DNA from 3 places in the Micromonospora sp. WMMD964 genome. Region 3 is predicted to be linked to each of the others. Evidence: riboswitches for the same ligand, from Rfam matches in the RefSeq annotation. Region 3 holds a riboswitch; each other region holds the start of a gene.

Region 1 (6,086 bases), 3.1 Mb from region 3:
TGCGGTCGGCCTGCGCGGTTCCCGCCGCCTGCCGGCGACAGTCGAAGGAGCGTGCGTTGACCGACCAGACCGGCCTGGAGCAGGAGATCGCCGTCGAGCAACGCCACCTCGACCGGGTGTACGCCCGGTTGGCCGAGCTGCGGCAGTCGGCGGTCCGCGCCGAGCGCGACGGCTACCGGATGGCTCGGGTGGGCACGTTCGGCGCGCTCGTGGAGCGCGACGCGATGGTCTTCCACGCGGCACAGCGACGGCACACGCTGGACGCCGAGCACGAGGGGCTGGTCTTCGGCCGGCTGGACCTGCGCGACCGTCAGGTGCTGCACGTCGGGCGGCTCGGGATCCGGGACGAGGACGCCAGCACCCTCGTCGTCGACTGGCGGGCGCCGGCCGCCGCCGCCTTCTACCAGGCCACCCCGGCGCAGCCGCTGAACGTGGTGCGTCGCCGCACGATCCAGTCCCGCGCCGAGCGGGTCACCCGGATCGAGGACGACCTGCTGGACCCGACCGCCGCTCCGGAGGGGATGACGGTCGTCGGTGACGGCGCGTTGCTGGCCACCCTGTCCAAGGCCACCGGCCGGGGCATGCGGGACATCGTGGCGACCATCCAGCGGGAGCAGGACGAGGCGATCCGCTCGCCCGGTAACGGGGTGACGATCGTCGCGGGTGGCCCCGGCACCGGCAAGACGGCGGTGGCCCTGCACCGGGCCGCGTTCCTGCTCTACTCCGACCGCAGCCGGTACGCGGGCGGCGGCATCCTGGTGGTGGGCCCGTCGTCGGTCTTCGTGGAGTACATCGGCTCAGTGTTGCCGTCGCTCGGTGAGGACACCGCGACCCTGCACTCGCTGGGCACCCTCTTCCCGGGGATGACCGCCACCCGCACCGACCCGCCCGAGGTGGCTGCGGTGAAGGGCTCGCTGCGGATGCGTCGGGTGCTGGAGCGGGCGTCCCGCGACGCGGTGCCGGGCGGCCCGGGTGAGCTGCGGCTGCTCTACCGGGGCACGCTGCTGCGGCTGGACCGGACGACGCTGGACCGGATCCGGGACCGCGCGCTGCACCGGGGCGCCCGACGCAACGAGGTGCGCCGGGCCGGCTTCGACGGGGTGTTCGCCGCGCTCTGGGCGCAGGCCCGTGAGGTGGGCGTCACCCGGCTGCCGGAGCAGCGGGCCTTCGAGGCGGAGATCGCCGAGCGGTCGGAGTTCCGGGAGTTCCTGAAGGCGTGGTGGCCGCGTCTGCACCCTCGGCACGTGCTCGGCTGGCTGACCCGGCCGGACCGGCTGCGCCGGTACGCCGGGGGGATCCTCTCCGGCGCGGAGATCCGGCTGCTCACCGCCGCGTACCGGGACCTGGACCCGGCCGGGCTCACCATCGCCGACATCGCGCTGCTGGACGAACTGGACGCGTTGCTCGGGAAGCCGGCACAACCGGCCCGGGCCCGTCGTGACCCGTTCCAGCTCGCCGGGGGCGTACGCGAGCTGAGCACCGCCGCCGACCGGCAGCGGGCCGCCCGGGCGGCGGCCCGGGAGCGGCCGGAGGACTACCGGGAGTACGCGCACGTGGTCGTCGACGAGGCGCAGGACGTCTCACCGATGCAGTGGCGGATGATCGGCCGTCGGGGGCGGTTGGCCTCCTGGACCGTGGTGGGTGACCCCGCGCAGACCGCGTGGACCGGCGACCCCGACGAGTTGGACCGGGCCCGGGACCAGGCGCTGGGGCGGCGCAAACGGCACGACTTCACGCTGACCACCAACTACCGCAACTCCTCCGAGATCTTCGCGGTGGCGGCGGCGGAGATCCGTCGGCTGTACCCGGATCTGCCGCTGCCGAGCGCCGTCCGCTCCAGCGGGGTCGATCCGGTCGAGTTGGTGGTGCCCGCGACCGGGCTGGAGACCGCGACCGTGAAGGCGGCCGCCGACCTGCTGGCCGAGGTGGAGGGCACGGTCGGCGTGATCACGCCGGTGCCGCGCCGCGACGAGGTCGTCGGCTGGCTCGACGCGCTCGCCGCGCCGAGGTTGCAGGTGGTCACCAGCCTGGAGGCCAAGGGCATGGAGTACGACGGGGTGGTGCTGGTCGCTCCGAGCGAGATCAGGGCGGATCCGGGCGCCGGAGTACGCACCCTGTACGTGGCGCTGTCCCGGGCCACCCAGCGACTCACCACCATCGACCCGACCGGCTGACCTGCCCGGATGAGGCCGATGAGAGCCGCCGCCCTGACACTTGCACACATTGCGATGTGAACATACATTGGACCGGATCCCGGATCGCGGCGGAAGGTGATTCACGTGGGCGCAGGTCATGACCACCACCACGGGTCCGTCGCCAATGCCGCGCACCAGCACCGGGGGCGACTCTGGGCGGCGTTCGGGCTGCTCGCCACCCTGATGGTGGTCGAGGCGGTGACCGCCCTGCACACCGGCTCGCTCGCCCTGCTCTCCGACGCCGGGCACATGTTCACCGACGTGCTCGGCATCGGCATGGCGCTCGCCGCGATCACCGCCACCCGACGGGCCACCGGCGACCCGCAGCGCACCTTCGGGCTCTACCGACTCGAGGTGCTCGCCGCGCTGGCCAACGCCGTCCTGCTCTCCGGCGTCGCGGTCTACGTGGTGATCGAGGCGATCCGCCGCTTCGGCGACCCGCACGAGGTCATCACCGGTCCGATGCTCGTGGTGGCGGTGCTCGGCCTGCTGGCGAACATCGCCGCGTTCGGCCTGCTCCGCGCCGGCGCGCGGGAGAGCATCAACATCCAGGGCGCCTACCTGGAGGTGCTCGGCGACCTGCTCGGCTCGGTCGGCGTGATCGGCGCGGCGGTGCTCATCACCGTCACCGACTGGTGGTGGGCCGATCCGCTGGTCGCCGTCGCCATCGGCGTGTTCATCCTGCCGCGCACCTGGCGGCTGGCCCGCGCGGCCATCCGCATCCTGGTGCAGGCCGCACCGGAACACCTCCAGGTGACCGCCGTGCACGACCGGCTGGCCGCGGTCCCCGGCGTGGTCGAGGTGCACGACCTGCACGTCTGGACGCTCACCTCGGGCATGGACGTCGCCTCCGCCCACCTGACCATGGAGCCCGGCGCGGAGGTCGGCGCGGTGCTCACCGCCGCGCGCACCGCCCTGCACGACGACTTCCGCATCGAGCACGCCACGTTGCAGATCGAGCCGGGCGCGGCATCCGGAGAATGCGGCTCCATCGAGTGGTGAAGGTCGATTCACCGTGATGACGCACGCACCGTCCGTCACATTCGCTGCAGCGGCCCCACCGGTACCGGTAGGCTCTGTCCCGGCCGCCACCAGGCGGCGCCTCCCGGCGCCGGTGGTGGTCGTCGCCTAATCGCCCGCACGGGCGAACCGGGGAACCACGTTCCTGGGGTGCATCCGCGTCAGCGGTAGGGATCTTCCGTCCCGAACCCGTCAGCTAACCCGGTCGGCGGCTGACGGAAGGACTGCGCAGTGGCACCAGCACGACCACCTGCCGCCCGACTGGCGGCCCTGATCGTCGCGATGCTCGCTCTCGGCGTCGCGCTCCCGGCCGGCACCGCCTCGGCCGCTCCCCCGACCGGCCAGCGGGCCGCCGCACCCGACTCCGACGAAGAGGGCGGCACCCCGGCACTCCGCGCCCAACTGGAGGCCGCCAGCAAGGGCTACCTGGACGCGAAACGCGCCCTGGACACCTCCGTGCAGCGGCAGCAGCAGCTCACCACCCAACTGAAGACCATCGAGGTCGAGCTCGACCAGCGCAGCGGCAAGGTCGGCGAGATCGCCGGCGTCGCGTACCGCACCGGGCGACTCAGCGCGATCTCGGCGCTGCTCAACAGCAACACCCCGGAAGGCTTCATGGACCGGGCCGCCTCCCTGGACGCGGTGGCCGCCAACGAGGACCGGGTGCTGCGCGACCTCCTCACCACCAAAGACCAGGCCAACCGCACCCGCGCCGCCCTGGACGGTGAGATCAACGAACAGCGCAAGCAGGTCGCGGTGATGGCCAAGCGCAAGGAGCAGGCCGAGCGGGCCCTGACCGTCGCCACGGCCCCCAAGCCGCAGACCACCGCCGACACCGGCTCCAACCGGGGCACCTCCACCAGCAACGCGAAGGCTGCTCCGCGCAACTCCGACGGCTCCTGGCCGAAGGAGTCGTGCAGCGTCGACGACCCCACGCCGGCCAGCGGCTGCATCACCCCGCGCACCCTGCACGCCCTCAACCAGGCCAAGGCAGCCGGCTTCACCAGGTACGTCTCCTGCCACCGCAGCGGGGGCTCCGGCGAACACCCGAAGGGCCGAGCCTGCGACTTCGCCGCGCAGAAGGGCGGCTTCGGCGGGGACGCCACCGGCGGCGACAAGACGTACGGCAACAACCTGGCCGCGTACTTCATCCGCAACGCCGACCGGCTCGCCGTGCTCTACGTGATCTGGTACCGGCAGATCTGGCTGCCCAGCAGCGGGTGGAAGTCGTACAGCGGGGCGGGCGGCGACCCGTCCAGCGACCACACCAACCACGTACACCTGTCCGTCTACTGACCACCCGTGGCCGGTGCCCACCTGCCCGGGGGCACCGGCCACGGCTACGTCGCGGGGCGTACACCCGATGTCGCCGGTCGTCGGACGACCCGGCCGCGGTCGGCGGGCAACATCGCGGTATGCCTCGGATCCCACCGGCCGCCCGCAAGGGGCTGCTCACCCTGCACCTGGTCACCTCGCTGGGCTGGCTCGGCACCGACCTGGTGCTGCTCACCCTCGGCATCGCCGTGCAACGGGGCGGCGACCCGGCGTTGCTCTACCCGGTCGGCGCGCTGGTCGGCACGGTCCTGTTCGCGCCACTGAGCATCCTGGTCTGGCTGGTCGGCGTCGCCAGCGCGCTGCTCACACCGTGGGGCCTGCTGCGCTACCGGTGGGTGCTGGTCAAGCTCGTGCTCACCACGGTGATGGTCGGGCTGGTGCTGTTCCTGCTCACCCCGAACCTGCGCCACGCCGGGGCGTTGGGCGCCGCCCTGCCCGCGCGGGACCGCGCCGACCTGGTGATCGCACCAGCGGTGTCGACCAGCCTCATGATCATCGCGACGGTGCTCTCCACCTACAAGCCGTGGGGACGGCAGCGGGCCGCCCGACCAGCCACCGTGAGCAACGCCCGCAGGTCGACGTCCACGGCGCCCTGACCAGGCCACAGCGGTGACCACGCCGCGTGGGTGGCCGCGCCCCGACGCCCCTGCGGTGACCTCGCCGTGACCGCGACCCACGCCTGCGGCCTGCACATCCTCGCCGACGCGCCCACCGGGGAGCCCCGCGGTGACCACACCGCGACCGCGACCACGCGCCTGACCGAACCACACCCCCGACCGCCGCCACGCCCTCCGACCGCGGCCACACCCCTGGCCGCGACCGCGCCCCCTGACCGAAACCACACCCCCGACCGCGACCGCGCCCCGACCGCGCCCACGGCACCATGATCGCGCTACAACCATGATGCAGTGGTCTCCTGGGCACCATCAGGCCACTACATCCATGATCGAGCGTGACCTTGACGGCTGCCGGCTCGCCGATCCGCTCCGGGCGGTCGCGCCGGGTGTTTCGTCCTCAAGATCCGCGCAACATCAGGGATAGTGCTGTCTCCTACGCGCCGGAGGCAGCAACATCCGGGATGTTACTCGGATCTTGGCGCGCGGGCGCGGGGCGCGCAGGCGCGGGGCGCGCAGGCGCGGGGCGCGCAGGCGCGGGGCGCGGGGCGCGCGGGCGCGGAGCGCGGGGCGCGCGGAGCGCGGGGCGCGCGGCGCGGGGGGCGCGGAGCGCGGGGCGCGGGGCGCGCAGGCGCGGAGTCAGGTGATGGGTGGGGGGTTGCTGGCGCGTTCCAGGGCCGGGCCCAAGCGGGTGGCCAGGGCGAGGTGGGCGGCACGGGCCTGGCGGAACGCGTACCGGAACAGCGGTGTCGGCGCGGTCAGGGTGATCTCGACGTCGACGCGGACCAGGCCGTCCGGCTCGGGGCGTAGCCGGGTGTGGTTGTGGACGGTGGTGGCCGGCCACTGACGGGCCACCATGACGATCTCGTCTTCCTCGTTGCTCAGTACGTCCGCGTGGTAGGTGGTTGTGAAGCGCAGCGGG
Region 2 (6,086 bases), 950 kb from region 3:
GACCGGGCGTACGCCCAGGTCACCACGGCGATCGTCGAGCGCCGTGCGAACATGTGTACGTGTCGCCCGGCGCCAGCATCCTGCACGCCGACCTGGACGCCTTCTACGCGTCGGTCGAGCAGCGCGACGACCCACGCCTGCGCGGGCGGCCGGTGATCGTCGGCGGAGGTGTGGTCCTCGCGGCCAGCTACGAGGCGAAGGCGCGGGGTGTCCGCAGCGCGATGGGCGGCCGGCAGGCGCGCCGGCTGTGTCCGGACGCGATCGTGGTGCCGCCGCGGATGTCGGCGTACACGGCGGCGAGCCGCGCGGTCTTCGAGATCTTCCGGCAGACCACTCCGCTGGTCGAGGGGCTCTCCATCGACGAGGCGTTCCTCGACGTGGGTGGCCTGCGGCGGCTGGTCGGCCCACCGGCCGACATCGCCGCGCGGCTGCGTCGGGAGGTTCGGGAACGGGTCGGCCTTCCGATCACGGTGGGTGTGGCCCGCACGAAGTTCCTGGCGAAGGTGGCCAGCGGGGTGGCCAAGCCGGACGGGCTCCTGGTGGTCGCACCCGACGCCGAGACGGCGTTCCTGCATCCGCTGCCGGTCGAGCGGTTGTGGGGCGTCGGCCCGGTCACCTCCGCGAAGCTGCGGGAACACCGGATCCGTACCGTCGGCGAGGTGGCACGGCTCGGCGAGGCGACACTGGTGTCGCTGCTCGGGTCCGGCGCCGGCCGGCACCTGCACGCCCTGGCTCACAACCGTGACCCACGCGCGGTGCACGTCGGCCGCCGACGGGCTTCGATGGGCGCCCAGCACGCGCTGAGCCGTACCCCGCACGCCCCGACGGAACTGGACGCCATCCTCGCCGGGCTGGTCGACCGGGTCACCCGCCGGATGCGGGCCGCCGGGCGGTCCGGTCGCACCGTGGTGCTGCGGTTGCGTTTCGGCGACTACAGCCGGGCGACCCGCTCGCACACCATCGGCAAGGCGACAGCGGACACGACCCCGCTGCTCGCCGCCGCACGCGCGTTGCTGCACGCGGCCCAGCCCGAGATCGACAGTCGTGGTGTCACGCTGATCGGCGTCTCGGTGGGCAATCTGGACGACAGCCCGGTGCAGCCGGAGCTGCCGTTCCACCGCGACCCGGGTGCGGAGTTGGACGCGGCGGTCGACGCGGTCCGCGACCGGTTCGGCTCGGCGGCGCTCACCCGTGCGGTGTTACTCGGTCGGGAGCCCGGCGTCGAGATGCCACTCCTGCCGGATTGACCGATCTGCGTGCGGCGTCCGTGCGACGAGTTGCGACCGGAGACACATCACAGCAGGTCGGCGGTTTAGCCGACGGCTGACGGGTGACCCTTGAGGGGTACAGCCTGACAAGGGGGGACCCACGATGTCCGACGACACCAGCAACCGACCGAGCCGCAGCGCCGAGCGACCGCACGACGTGACCGACCCGCTGCTCTGGCAACTGGCGATCGACGTGCTGGACGCCCACGAGCCGGACGACGAGGGTCACTGCCACAACCTCCAGTGCGCGGGGCAGGCGTGGCCGTGCGCCGCCCGGCAGGGCGCAGAGCATTCGCTGCGACTGTCGCGCGGGGCGGCGGAACCCGTCGAGATGACGATCGACGGCCTCGACGCCGGCACGGAGGCGACGCCGGCCTCCCGCTGGGGTCGCAACGCCGGACCCGCGGCCTCGCGTCGCGCGCCGCGGGCGTCCGCCTCGGCGGCGTGACTCGCGGCAGGTCCGGCCACTCGGGCTGACCAGCACCGCACACACGAACGCTCGGCCGGGTCACCGGCCGAGCGTTCGTGTGCCGACTGTCAGAGGCTGAGCTTCTGACCAGGGAAGATCAGGCCCGGGTCGGCCCCGATCAGCTCCCTGTTGTGCTCGTACAGCGCCTGCCAGCCGCCGGACACCCGGTGGGCGTCGGCGATCTCCGACAGGGTGTCGCCCGGCTCGACCAGGTGCGTCCGGCCGCCCGTCGGCGCGGCGGTGCGCTCGTGGTCACGGGTCGCCGGCTGCTCGCCGCGCGACGGCCGGTCCGGCGACGTGGTCGCCTTTCCGGTGGACTTCGTCGACTTCGCCGTCGACCTGGTCGACTTCGTGGCCGAGCCGCCCGAGGAGCCGCCCTTCTTGCCGCAGGTCGGCCAGGCGCCGATGCCCTGCCCGTCGAGCACCTTCTCGGCGATGGCGATCTGCTCGCCGCGGGTGGCCAGGTCGGCACGGGCGGCGTACTTCTTGCCGCCGTAACCGGCCCAGGTGCTCTGCGAGAACTGCAGGCCACCGAAGTAGCCGTTACCGGTATTGATCTTCCAGTTGCCGCCGGACTCGCACTGGGCGATCGCGTCCCAGTCGACTCCGGCCTGCGCCGGGGCGGCCGGGCCGAAGAGGGCGACAGCACCGGTGACCGCGCCGACGGCCAGGGTGCCGACGGCGAGACGGCGGGTGGTGACCCGTCGATGACGGGGCGTGTGAACGGACGTCATGTGAGCTTCCTCCACGCCGGCGAGGTGAGCTGTCGGGTTCGGGCCGAGGAGCCCGGCCGCAGGTGGCGGCTTCACCCCGAGGTGACGTGCACCGAGGAACGTGGGTCCCCCGCTCCTGCCCGGGTGACTGGGTTCCGACGGCCGGGGGCAGGATTAGGCGTTGCCGACCGTGGTGTCCGCAGTGGCGGACCCGACCGACGTTAGGCACGGTCGGTGACGATCGCCCAACCCCTGTGAAGTTCTTCACCGGGGTACGCGGGGCGCCGTCCGCAGCGGTTGCGGCCGGCCGGACACTGTGCTGAGAGCACAGTGGACCGGTTCCGATCAGGCTTCGCGACGTGGCCAGATCGCGGTGTCGCGTTGAGCGACTCGACGTGTCCGTCGGTGATCGCATCTCGACGTCGTACGCCGAACCGGCCGGCGGGCCCCTGATCGGGTGGCCCGCTGGCCAGACGGTCGACCGTCTACAGGGTGCGCGCCAGCCGGTCGGCGAGCGTGCGGGTGAAGCGGGCCGGGTCGGTCAGCTCACCGCCCTCGGCGAGCACCGCCAGACCGTAGAGCAGCTCCGCGGTCTCGGTCAGCGCTGCCGGGTCGCTCCCCTGCTCGTGGGCCTTGCGCAGCCCGGAGACCAGCGGGTGACCGGGGTTGATCTCCAGGATCCGCTTGGTCGGGGGCACCTCGTGCCCCATCGCGCGGTACATCTTCTCCAGCGTCGGCGTGAGGTCGTGGGCGTCGCCGACGACGCAGGCCGGTGAGGTGGTCAGTCGGGACGACAGCCGCACCTCCCGGACGCTGTCGGTCAGCGTCGTGCCCAGCCAGTCGAGCAGGTTGGCGAACTCCTGCCGCTGCTGCTCACGCTCGGCCTCGGCCTGCTGCTTCTCCTCGTCGGTGTCCAGGTCGATCTCGCCCTTGGCGATGGAGCGCAGGGGCTTGCCGTCATACGCGCCGACCCGCTCGACCCACACCTCGTCGACCTGGTCGGTCAGGAGCAGCACCTCGTGACCCTTGGCCCGGAACGCCTCCAGGTGCGGCGAGTTCTCGATGGCGGCCCGGGACTCGCCGGTGGCGTACCAGATGTCGCTCTGGCCGTCCTTCATCCGCGAGACGTAACCGGCCAGGTCGGTGGGCTCGGTCGCGTCGTGGGTGGAGGCGACGGAGAGGAGTTCCAGCAGGGTGTCGCGGTTGTCGGTGTCGTCGATCAGCCCTTCCTTGACGACCGCGCCGAACTCGGTCCAGAAGGTGCGGTAGCGCTCGGCGTGGTTGGCCTTCAGGTCCTTCACCGTGGCGAGGATCTTCTTGACCAGGCGGCGGCGGACGATCTGGATCTGCCGGTCCTGCTGGAGGATCTCCCGGGAGATGTTCAGCGACAGGTCGTGCGCGTCGACCACGCCCTTGACGAAGCGCAGGTAGGTCGGGACGAGCGCCTCGCAGTCGTCCATGATGAAGACGCGCTTGACGTAGAGCTGGACGCCTCGGCGGCCCTGCGGGGAGAACAGGTCCAGTGGGGCGTGGCTGGGCAGGAACAGCAGCGCCTCGTACTCGAAGGTGCCCTCGCCCTTCATGTGCACGACCTCGAGCGGGTCGGCCCAGTCGTGGCTGACGTGCTTGTAGAACTCGTTGTACTCGGCGGCGTCGACCTCGTCGCGGGGCCGCGCCCAGAGCGCCTTCATCGAGTTGAGGGTCTGCACCTCGCTGGTGGCGGGCTCACCGTCGGCGCCGGGGCGCTCGACCGTCATCCGGATGGGCCAGGCGATGAAGTCGGAGTATCGCTTGACGATGTCGCGGACGGTCCACTCGGCGGTGTAGTCGTGCAGGTTGTCCTCGGTGTCGGCCGGCTTGAGGTGCAGGGTCACGGCGGTGCCCTGCGGCGCCTCGTCGACCGCCTCGATGGTGTACGTGCCCTCGCCGGTGGACTCCCAGCGGGTGCCGCCGGTCTCGCCGGCCTTGCGGGTGACCAGGGTGACCCGGTCGGCGACCATGAACGCGGCGTAGAAGCCGACGCCGAACTGACCGATCAGGTCCTGCGAGGCGCGGGCGTCGGCGGACTCGCGTAGTTGGCGCAGCAGCTCGGCGGTGCCCGACTTGGCGATGGTGCCGATCAGCGCGACGACCTCGTCGCGGGTCATCCCGATGCCGTTGTCCCGCACGGTGAGGGTACGGGCGTCCCTGTCGACCTCGAGCGTCACGTGCAGGTCGTCGGTGTCGGCGACGAGGTCCTTGTCGACGAGCGTGGCGAGTCGCAGCTTGTCCAGGGCGTCGGAGGCGTTGGAGATGAGTTCCCGCAGGAAGACGTCCTTGTTCGAATAGATCGAGTGGACCACCAACTGGAGGAGCTGACGCGCCTCGGCCTGGAACTCCAACGTTTCGGCCTGGTTGCTCACACCGTCTCCCATCTCGGCTCGTGCGGGGTTTCGCGGACAGGATACGAGCCGTCACCGGGCGGGGTGCTGCCGCGTCCGGGTCGCATTCCCGATCGAGCGGGTCGCCCGTGTGACATAGCTGACTTTGGTTGACAGAAGTCAGGTGGGATAGCGTGACGCCCATGAAGATCTCCGGAAGCACCGCCCTCGTCACCGGCGCCAACCGTGGCCTCGGCCGCCACCTGGCCGCCGAGCTCCTCGCCCGCGGCGCCACCGTCTACGCGGGCGCCCGCAACCCCGACAGCGTCGACCTACCGGGCGTGACGCCGGTTCGCCTGGACATCACCGACCCCGCCTCGGTGGCGGCCGCCGCCGAGCTGGCCGGCGGCGTGAACCTGCTGGTCAACAACGCGGGCATCGACACCCGGACCGACCTCCTCGACGGCGACCTGGACCGCGTCCGGCTGGAGCTGGAGACCCACTACATCGGCACCCTGTCGACGGTCCGCGCGTTCGCGCCGGTGATCGCCGGCAACGGCGGCGGGACGATCCTCAACGTGCTCTCCGTGCTGTCCTGGGTGAACTTCCCGATGCACGCCGCCTACGGTGCCGCGAAGTCCGCCGAGTGGGCGATGACCAACGCGCTGCGCCTCCAGCTCGCCGAGCGGGGCGTCCGGGTCGCGGGCCTGCACGTCGGTTACCTGGACACCGACATGGCCGCCGACATCACCGGCCCGAAGTCCGACCCGGCGACGGTCGCCCGGCTCACCGTGGACGGCATCGAGGCCGACGCGTACGAGATCCTCGCCGACGACGTCAGCAGGCGGGTGCAGGCCGGGTTCCCCGGCGGCGTGGCGGCGCTCTACCCGCAGCTCCCCTGACCCACGACGCGACGGGCCGCCGCCGGGCCTCCGGCGGCGGCCCGCCTCATCAGCTCGCCTGCAACGCCACGTCGTCGACCACGAAGCTGGTCTGCAGCGACGAGTCCTCGGTGCCGGTGAACCGCAGCGTCACCGTCTGACCGGCGAACCCGGCCACGTTGAAGGCGCGCTGGGTGTAACCGGCGGCCGCGTTCAGATTCGAGTACGTCGCCAGCGTGGTGGAGCCCATCTGCACGGTCAGCCGGTCGTACGCCGTGGAGCCGGTGGTCTCGGCGGTGTCGATGTGCAGCCAGAACGACAGCGTGTAGCCGGCGCAGCCGGCCGGCAGCGTCACCGACTGCGTGAGGCTCTCGGTGCGGGTGGTGCCGTTGCCG
Region 3 (6,086 bases):
CTTCTGGCGGCGTCGGGTTGCCAAGATCTACCCGAACCATCTGGTGCTGTGGGGTGCGGCCCTGCTGGTCGCCTGGTGGTTCGCCGACCCGGTCCTGCCGGCGGTGGCGCTGGAGAACCTGCTGCTGTTGCAGGCGTGGGATCCCCGGATGGGCTGGTTCTACAGCGTCAACACGGTGAGCTGGTCGCTCTCCTGCGAGTTCTTCTTCTACCTGTGTCTGCCGCTGGCGCTGCCGCTGCTGCGCCGGGCCCGTCCGAAGCTGCTCTGGGTGCTGATCGTCGCGCTGCCGCTGCTGATCCTCGCGCTCTGGCCGGCCCAGCAGTTGGTGCCGGAGGTGAGCCGGTGGTGGTTCACCCAGATCTTCCCGCCCGTACGGTCGCTGGAGTTCTGGTTGGGCGCGGTCGCGGCCGAGTTGATGCGCCGGGGTCTCTGGCGCGGCCCGGGGCTGACCGTCGCCAGCCTGGTCTTCGTGGCCACCTGGGTGGCGGCCGCCCAGTGGATTCGCGCGGAGTTGTGGACCACGCTGCTCGCTGTCGCGTACCTGTTGGTGATCACCGCCGCCGCGGACGCCGACGTGCGGGACAAGCGGTCGCCGTGGCGGTCCCGGCCGCTGGTCTGGCTCGGGGAGGTCTCCTTCGCCTTCTACCTGGTGCACGTCCTGGTGATGACGAGCGTGCTGCGGTTGAGCGGCGACTGGGGGACCGGGTTCACGGGCTGGCGCGGTCCGGTCGTGGTGCTCGGCTTCCTGGTGGTGAACCTGGTTCTCGCCGGGCTGCTGCACCGCTTCGTCGAGACGCCGATGATGCGTCGACTCGCACCGCGCCGCCCGGCCCGTCCGACGACCGTCCCCCGACAACGCGCGGGCGGCCCCGACGCCGCCGCAGACGGCGAGCAGACCAACGACCGATCACCGTACGTCGACTCGCGCTGACACCGTCCACCCTGCTCAGCGGGGGTTCGGCGCGGCGCTGGACGACACGCCCGTGGTCGGTGCGCCGAGGCCGGTACGACGGTAGCGTGGGCTCGTGCTTCCGGTCGCGCTCACCTGTCCGCTGTGGTGGGTGGCGCGCTGGGCGACGCGGGTGCTGACCAGCCTCGCCGTCGTCGCGGCTCTGGCGCTCGGCGCGGGCCCGGCCTCGGCCGCCGTGCCACAGTCGTTCGCCCCCGGCACGCTCCCGGCGACCTGCTCGTCCACCTCCACGCCGGAGGGCGTGCACGAGGCGCGGGCGGTGACCGAGCAGCCCGTCGAGGACACCTCCTCGGCGTGGTCGGTCGACCCGCAACCAGCGCCGCCCGCTGAGCAGGTCGCTGTCACGACCGGCCCGCTGCCGGTGGGCGTGGCCGGGTCCGACCGGCTGCCCCTCGGCCACGCCCCGAGCAGCCGGGCACCCCGAGCCCCGCCCGGGCGCTGAGTCACCGGGACGAGCGTCCCGCCGCCGCGCCTGTCGATCCACCAGCTCCGCGCCCCACCGGCCCGTGCTCCGCCGTGGCCCGGTGGCCGGTGCGGCTCCCCATCGCATCGCTCTCTGCCCGAGGTGCCGACCATGGAGACCGCTGTCTTCTACCAGTTCGTGACCGAGGTGCCGCAGGCCGCCGCCATCTGGTCGACGCTGTTCCTGCTGGCCCTCGGCGTACTCGCCCTGCTGGTGGCCCGCCCCGACCGGGACCGGCCCGCGGACGATCCGCCCTCGACCGCCCCCACCGCTCGGGAGGTGGCCGCCGCCGAGGCCGCCGACCGGCTTCGGTACGCCGAGGAGGTGGCGGTCGCCGCGGCCGGCGCGGCCAGGACCGCGCAGCGGCGACGTGCCGCCTGGCTGACCGCTCAGGAGGAGATGGAGCGGGCCTGGGCCGCCTACGACGAGGCGGATACCGCCGCCCGTCGCTTCGCGGGTGCCGGGGTGTTGCCCACCCCGCACACCCCCCGTACCCCGGCCGAGTACGCCGCCCGGGAGCGCTACCTGCACCGCGCGGCGATGGCGGCGTACTGGCGGGGCGACCTGACCATGGCGCAGCTCGGCGACGTGTTCGCGCATCGGCGCGGCTGGGATCCCCGGCGGCACCCGGTCGAGCAGGAGGTGCTGCTCAGCCGGACGATCCGGGACGCGAGGCGGGCGGACTACCAGGCCGCTTCGGCCCGGGAACGGGCCGCCTGGCGGGACGCCGAACTGGCTGCCGACTCGGCACGGGTCCTCGCCACGGAGGCCGGGGCGGCGGCGGTCCGGCTGCGCCCCGACCCGCTACCCGCGCGGCGGGCGGTGACCGGCGCGTTCCGACCCGCGGTCGTGGCACGCTGGCGGCCGGCCCGGGCGAGTTGAGCCCGATCCGTGACGTGAGCCGGCTCACGCCGACCGGGAATCGGGCGTCCGGCGCGATCGGCGCGATTCTTCCGGCGAATCCGGTCGCATAGTTGGCGGCCTGTCCGGTTGTCGCCCCCAGGCGTCACCGCAACCGCTTGTCCCATCGAGTCACGTCATCGGCAATACGCGCAGAAATTGCCACGCCATTTCGGGTTTACGCAGGTGAAGCTGGCTTGGCAGGGGTGCGGACGGGCCAGTACTGTCGTCCCGTCCGGTGCGGTAACCGATCGCAGAAGGCGACGCCGCGCCGACCCGCTCAATCGTGATCAACGAACCGGGGACCCATCAGTAAGTCCGGGGTGAATCCGCGAGCAATGGCCCGCGGTAGGGCGATCTTCCCGCCCGAATCCGTCAGCTAACCCGGTAGGCGGTGTCGGAAGGAGTTCCATCCTCGTGCAGCACCTTTCCACCCCTCGGTTGTTCCCTCGCCTCCACGGCGCAGCGGTGCCCCCGCTCATCCGTCCAGTGACGGTGAGCTGACCCCCGGGTCATCGCCCAACCGCCCGGCCGCGCCGGGCGTTCCCCTGAGCGGTTCACCATCCGCGGACCACGGTCCGCGCGTCGACGCCTGCCCGGACACCGGTCCGGGCGCCGGTGTGCCGCTCTCCCCCCGATCCGTGGAGGACCCCGTGAAGCACACCCTGCAGCGTCAGCTCCGCCGTTTCGCCACCGAGCGCCCGTACCAGATCGTCGCCGCCTCCGCCGCGGCCCTGGCCATCGCCACCACCACCGGCGCCCTGCTCACCACCGCCGACGACGCCCCCGCCGGCCAGCGCACCGCGACCACCGTCGCCGAGATGCGCAGCGATGTCGCCGCCTCCCGTGGTGAGGTGCGCGCGGAGTCCCCGTCGGCCGGCGCCGCGCCGACCACCGCCGCCCCGGCCACCAGCGCCGCGTCGCCGGCGGCCAAGGCCAAGAGCAACCCCGACCTCACCCGTAAGCCGACACCGCCGAAGCCGCCCGCGACCAAGGTGCTGGACTACGACTACGAGGCGCAGAACACGTACTACAACTGCGGTCCGGCGGCCACCCGTAACGCCCTCAGCGCCGCCGGGATCGACCGCACCCAGGAGGAGCTCGGCGCGGAGTTGGGCACCACCGAGATGGGCACCAACTCGGCTGAGGACACCACCCGGGTGCTCAACGCCGAGGTGAAGGGTTCCCCGTACCGGACCCGGATGTTCGCCGGGGCCCCCAGCCCGGCCCAGATGGACCGGCTCCAGGCCGACGTCGTCAAGGCCATCACCGACGGCCGCGGCGTGGTCGCGAACGTCGTCGGCGACGCCGTCGACACCGACGGTGGCTGGCACTCCTACGGCGGCGGGCACTACATCGCCGTCGTGGGTTACAAGGACAACGGCCGTACCGTGCGGATCGCCGACTCGGCCAACGCCGCCGACCCGTCGTACTGGATCACCACGATCGACCTGGCCAACTGGATCGCCAGCCGGGGCTACTCCGCCTGACCCGGGCACGCTGACCGCCGCGGGCGTCGTCCCCCACAAGGGGCCGACGCCCGCGGCGTTCTCGTCGGTGCCGTCGGTGTCCGGCGGAGGCGACGACTCTCGTACCCGGCCGAGAACCGTGGGAGACTGCGGCCGTGGTGGATGAATGGGGTGGTCAAGCCGGTCGTGGGCGGGTCCTGCTGCTCCTGCACGGGATGGGCACGACCGGGGACGTCTGGTTGCCGTGGGCGCCGTTGCTGGAGCAGCGCTGGGCGGGACGGTGGCTGGCACCGGATCTCGCCGGTCACGGTTGGGCGGAGCCGCTGCCGTCGTACACCTTCGCGGGGTTCGCCGACCGGGTGGCGCGCGGCCTGGCGCCCGGCGACCGGCTCGTCGTGCTCGGGCACTCGCTGGGCGGGGTGGTCGGCCTCGCGCTGGCCGCCCGCGCCGCCGGGGCACCGGTGGACGCGGTGGTGGGCCTGGGCATCAAGGCCGTCTGGTCACCCGACGAGCTGACCCGCGCGGCCGACCTCGCCGCGCGGCCGGTGAGCTGGTTCGCCACCCGGGCCGAGGCGGCGCGCCGCTACCTGCGGGTCTCCGGCCTGGCCGGTCTGGTCCTGCCGGACGATCCGGTGGTGGACGCCGGGCTGCGTCAGGTCGACGGCCGGTGGCGCCTCGCCATGGACCCGACCGCGTTCGCCGTGGGAGAGCCCGACCTGACCGCGCTGCTGGCGGCGACCGACGTGCCGGTCGTGCTGGCGCGCGGCGAGCACGACCCGATGGTCACCGACGAACAGCTCAAGGAGTACGGGGTGCCGGTCGCCACGCTGCCCGGTCTCGGCCACAACGCGCACGTGCAGGACCCGGCGGCCGTGCTGGCGCTGCTGGACCCGTACCGCTGAGCAGCTACACCGGTGTGGGCGCGGCCAGTTCCGGCGTCGGTGCCAGCTCCCGGCGGGCGGCGGTCAGGAACGCCTCGGCGTACGACTCGGCGGGGAAGTCGCCCAGGTAGCGGCGGCGGGTGGCCCAGCGGGCCTCGGCCAGCGGGTCGGTGTCCAGCAGGTCGGTCAGCACACCGTCCAGGTTGGACATGTCTCCGCGCAGCACGTAACCCGAACCGGCCAGCGGGAAGCGTTCCACGAACCGGTCGCCCGCGCCGCCCATGTCGGTCACCGCGTACGGCTTGCCGGAGTAGAGGTAATCGGAGATCACCCCGGACACGTCGGAGACCAGGGCGTCGGAGGAGTTGACGCACTCGGTGAGGCTCAGCTCCCGGGCCGCCGCGCCGAACACGTGCTGCCGACCGGTGCGGGCCCGGTCGGCGGCCAGCAGCTCGGTCAGCCGGCCCAACTGGCGTGCCGACGCCGGGTTCTGCGTCGTGTACGGGTGCGCCCGCAGGATCACCGTCGCGCCGCGTTCCAGCAGCGAACGCAGCAACCGCTCGGCCACCGGCAGCGAGCAGTAGTCGGCGTCGGCGTGGTGCCCGGTCCAGGTGGGGGTGTAGAGCACGGTGGGGTGGGCCAGGCCCCGCGCGGGCTCCGGGCGTACCTGGATCGACTCGACCTGCGGCCGGCCGACCACCACGAACTTCTCGGCGGGGATCCGCACCCCGGCGCGGGCGTACCTGTCGATAGCGGCCGGACCGGCCACGAAGATCCGATCGAAGATCCCGGACACCGGGTTGGCGCTCGGCGCCTTGTCGCTGTCGCCGTGGTGCAACTGGACGTGGGTGAGCTGGGTGAAACGGATGCAGTGGCTGTTCTTCGCCCCGTGGTTGACGTAGAACGCCGCCCGCAGGCTCGGCACCAGCGCCTCGTCCATGGCCCGCAGGGTCGGGCAGTAGACCACCGGGGCGTCGGTGGCCGCGGCGACCGGGGCGAGGAACTCCGGCTCGCGCAGCATGACCAGGAACGGGCGGCCGATCCGCTGCAGGTACGGCAGCCACATGGTGACCTGGTATTCCGAACCGGGCGGGGCCGAGAAGTAGAGCACGAACTCCGGCTGGTGCCGACGCAGCGCGCGGCCCACCGCCCCACCGCCGGCGCCCGGCCGGAACCGCCGCCGGGCCAGGTCCAGCCCGACCGCCCCGGCACCCGCACCGACCAGCAGGCTGGCGAGCAGTGGCACCACGGCCGGCAGGGTCAGCGCGGCGGCGACGGCCACCACGGCGAGCAGCCCGAGCAGCGCGGTGCCGAGCTGGTCGGCGACCAACGGCGTCCAGGCGCGAACCGGCAGGTTCGCCGCCCGGATCTCCAGGTTGCCGGCGGTCCGCAGGGGCCCCACC

Evidence for each region. A riboswitch is a leader RNA that binds a small molecule or an ion and turns the genes downstream of it on or off. The one in region 3 is predicted to bind cyclic di-AMP.
Region 1: it holds a riboswitch for cyclic di-AMP, as region 3 does, so the genes downstream of both, O7616_RS28745 (hypothetical protein) here and O7616_RS14940 (C39 family peptidase) in region 3, are expected to answer to the same signal.
Region 2: it holds a riboswitch for cyclic di-AMP, as region 3 does, so the genes downstream of both, O7616_RS19065 (transglycosylase family protein) here and O7616_RS14940 (C39 family peptidase) in region 3, are expected to answer to the same signal.

The regions. Positions count from the first base shown of each region.
Region 1 covers NZ_CP120860.1:6,321,414-6,327,499, forward strand. Annotated here, with positions in the region: gene O7616_RS28735 (AAA family ATPase) at 57-2,174, shown strand; gene O7616_RS28740 (cation diffusion facilitator family transporter) at 2,280-3,197, shown strand; cyclic di-AMP (ydaO/yuaA leader) riboswitch at 3,311-3,442, shown strand; gene O7616_RS28745 (hypothetical protein) at 3,498-4,511, shown strand; gene O7616_RS28750 (hypothetical protein) at 4,631-5,146, shown strand; gene O7616_RS28755 (SRPBCC family protein) at 5,804-6,086, opposite strand, start outside.
Region 2 covers NZ_CP120860.1:4,164,468-4,170,553, reverse strand. Annotated here, with positions in the region: gene O7616_RS19080 (VOC family protein) at 1-2, shown strand, start outside; gene dinB (DNA polymerase IV) at 60-1,247, shown strand; gene O7616_RS19070 (hypothetical protein) at 1,372-1,716, shown strand; gene O7616_RS19065 (transglycosylase family protein) at 1,806-2,471, opposite strand; cyclic di-AMP (ydaO/yuaA leader) riboswitch at 2,471-2,641, opposite strand; gene htpG (molecular chaperone HtpG) at 2,936-4,864, opposite strand; gene O7616_RS19055 (SDR family oxidoreductase) at 5,014-5,712, shown strand; gene O7616_RS19050 (M28 family peptidase) at 5,762-6,086, opposite strand, start outside.
Region 3 covers NZ_CP120860.1:3,215,239-3,221,324, forward strand. Annotated here, with positions in the region: gene O7616_RS14925 (acyltransferase) at 1-931, shown strand, start outside; gene O7616_RS14930 (hypothetical protein) at 1,026-1,412, shown strand; gene O7616_RS14935 (hypothetical protein) at 1,545-2,315, shown strand; cyclic di-AMP (ydaO/yuaA leader) riboswitch at 2,601-2,742, shown strand; gene O7616_RS14940 (C39 family peptidase) at 2,987-3,823, shown strand; gene O7616_RS14945 (alpha/beta hydrolase) at 3,958-4,704, shown strand; gene O7616_RS14950 (CDP-glycerol glycerophosphotransferase family protein) at 4,709-6,086, opposite strand, start outside.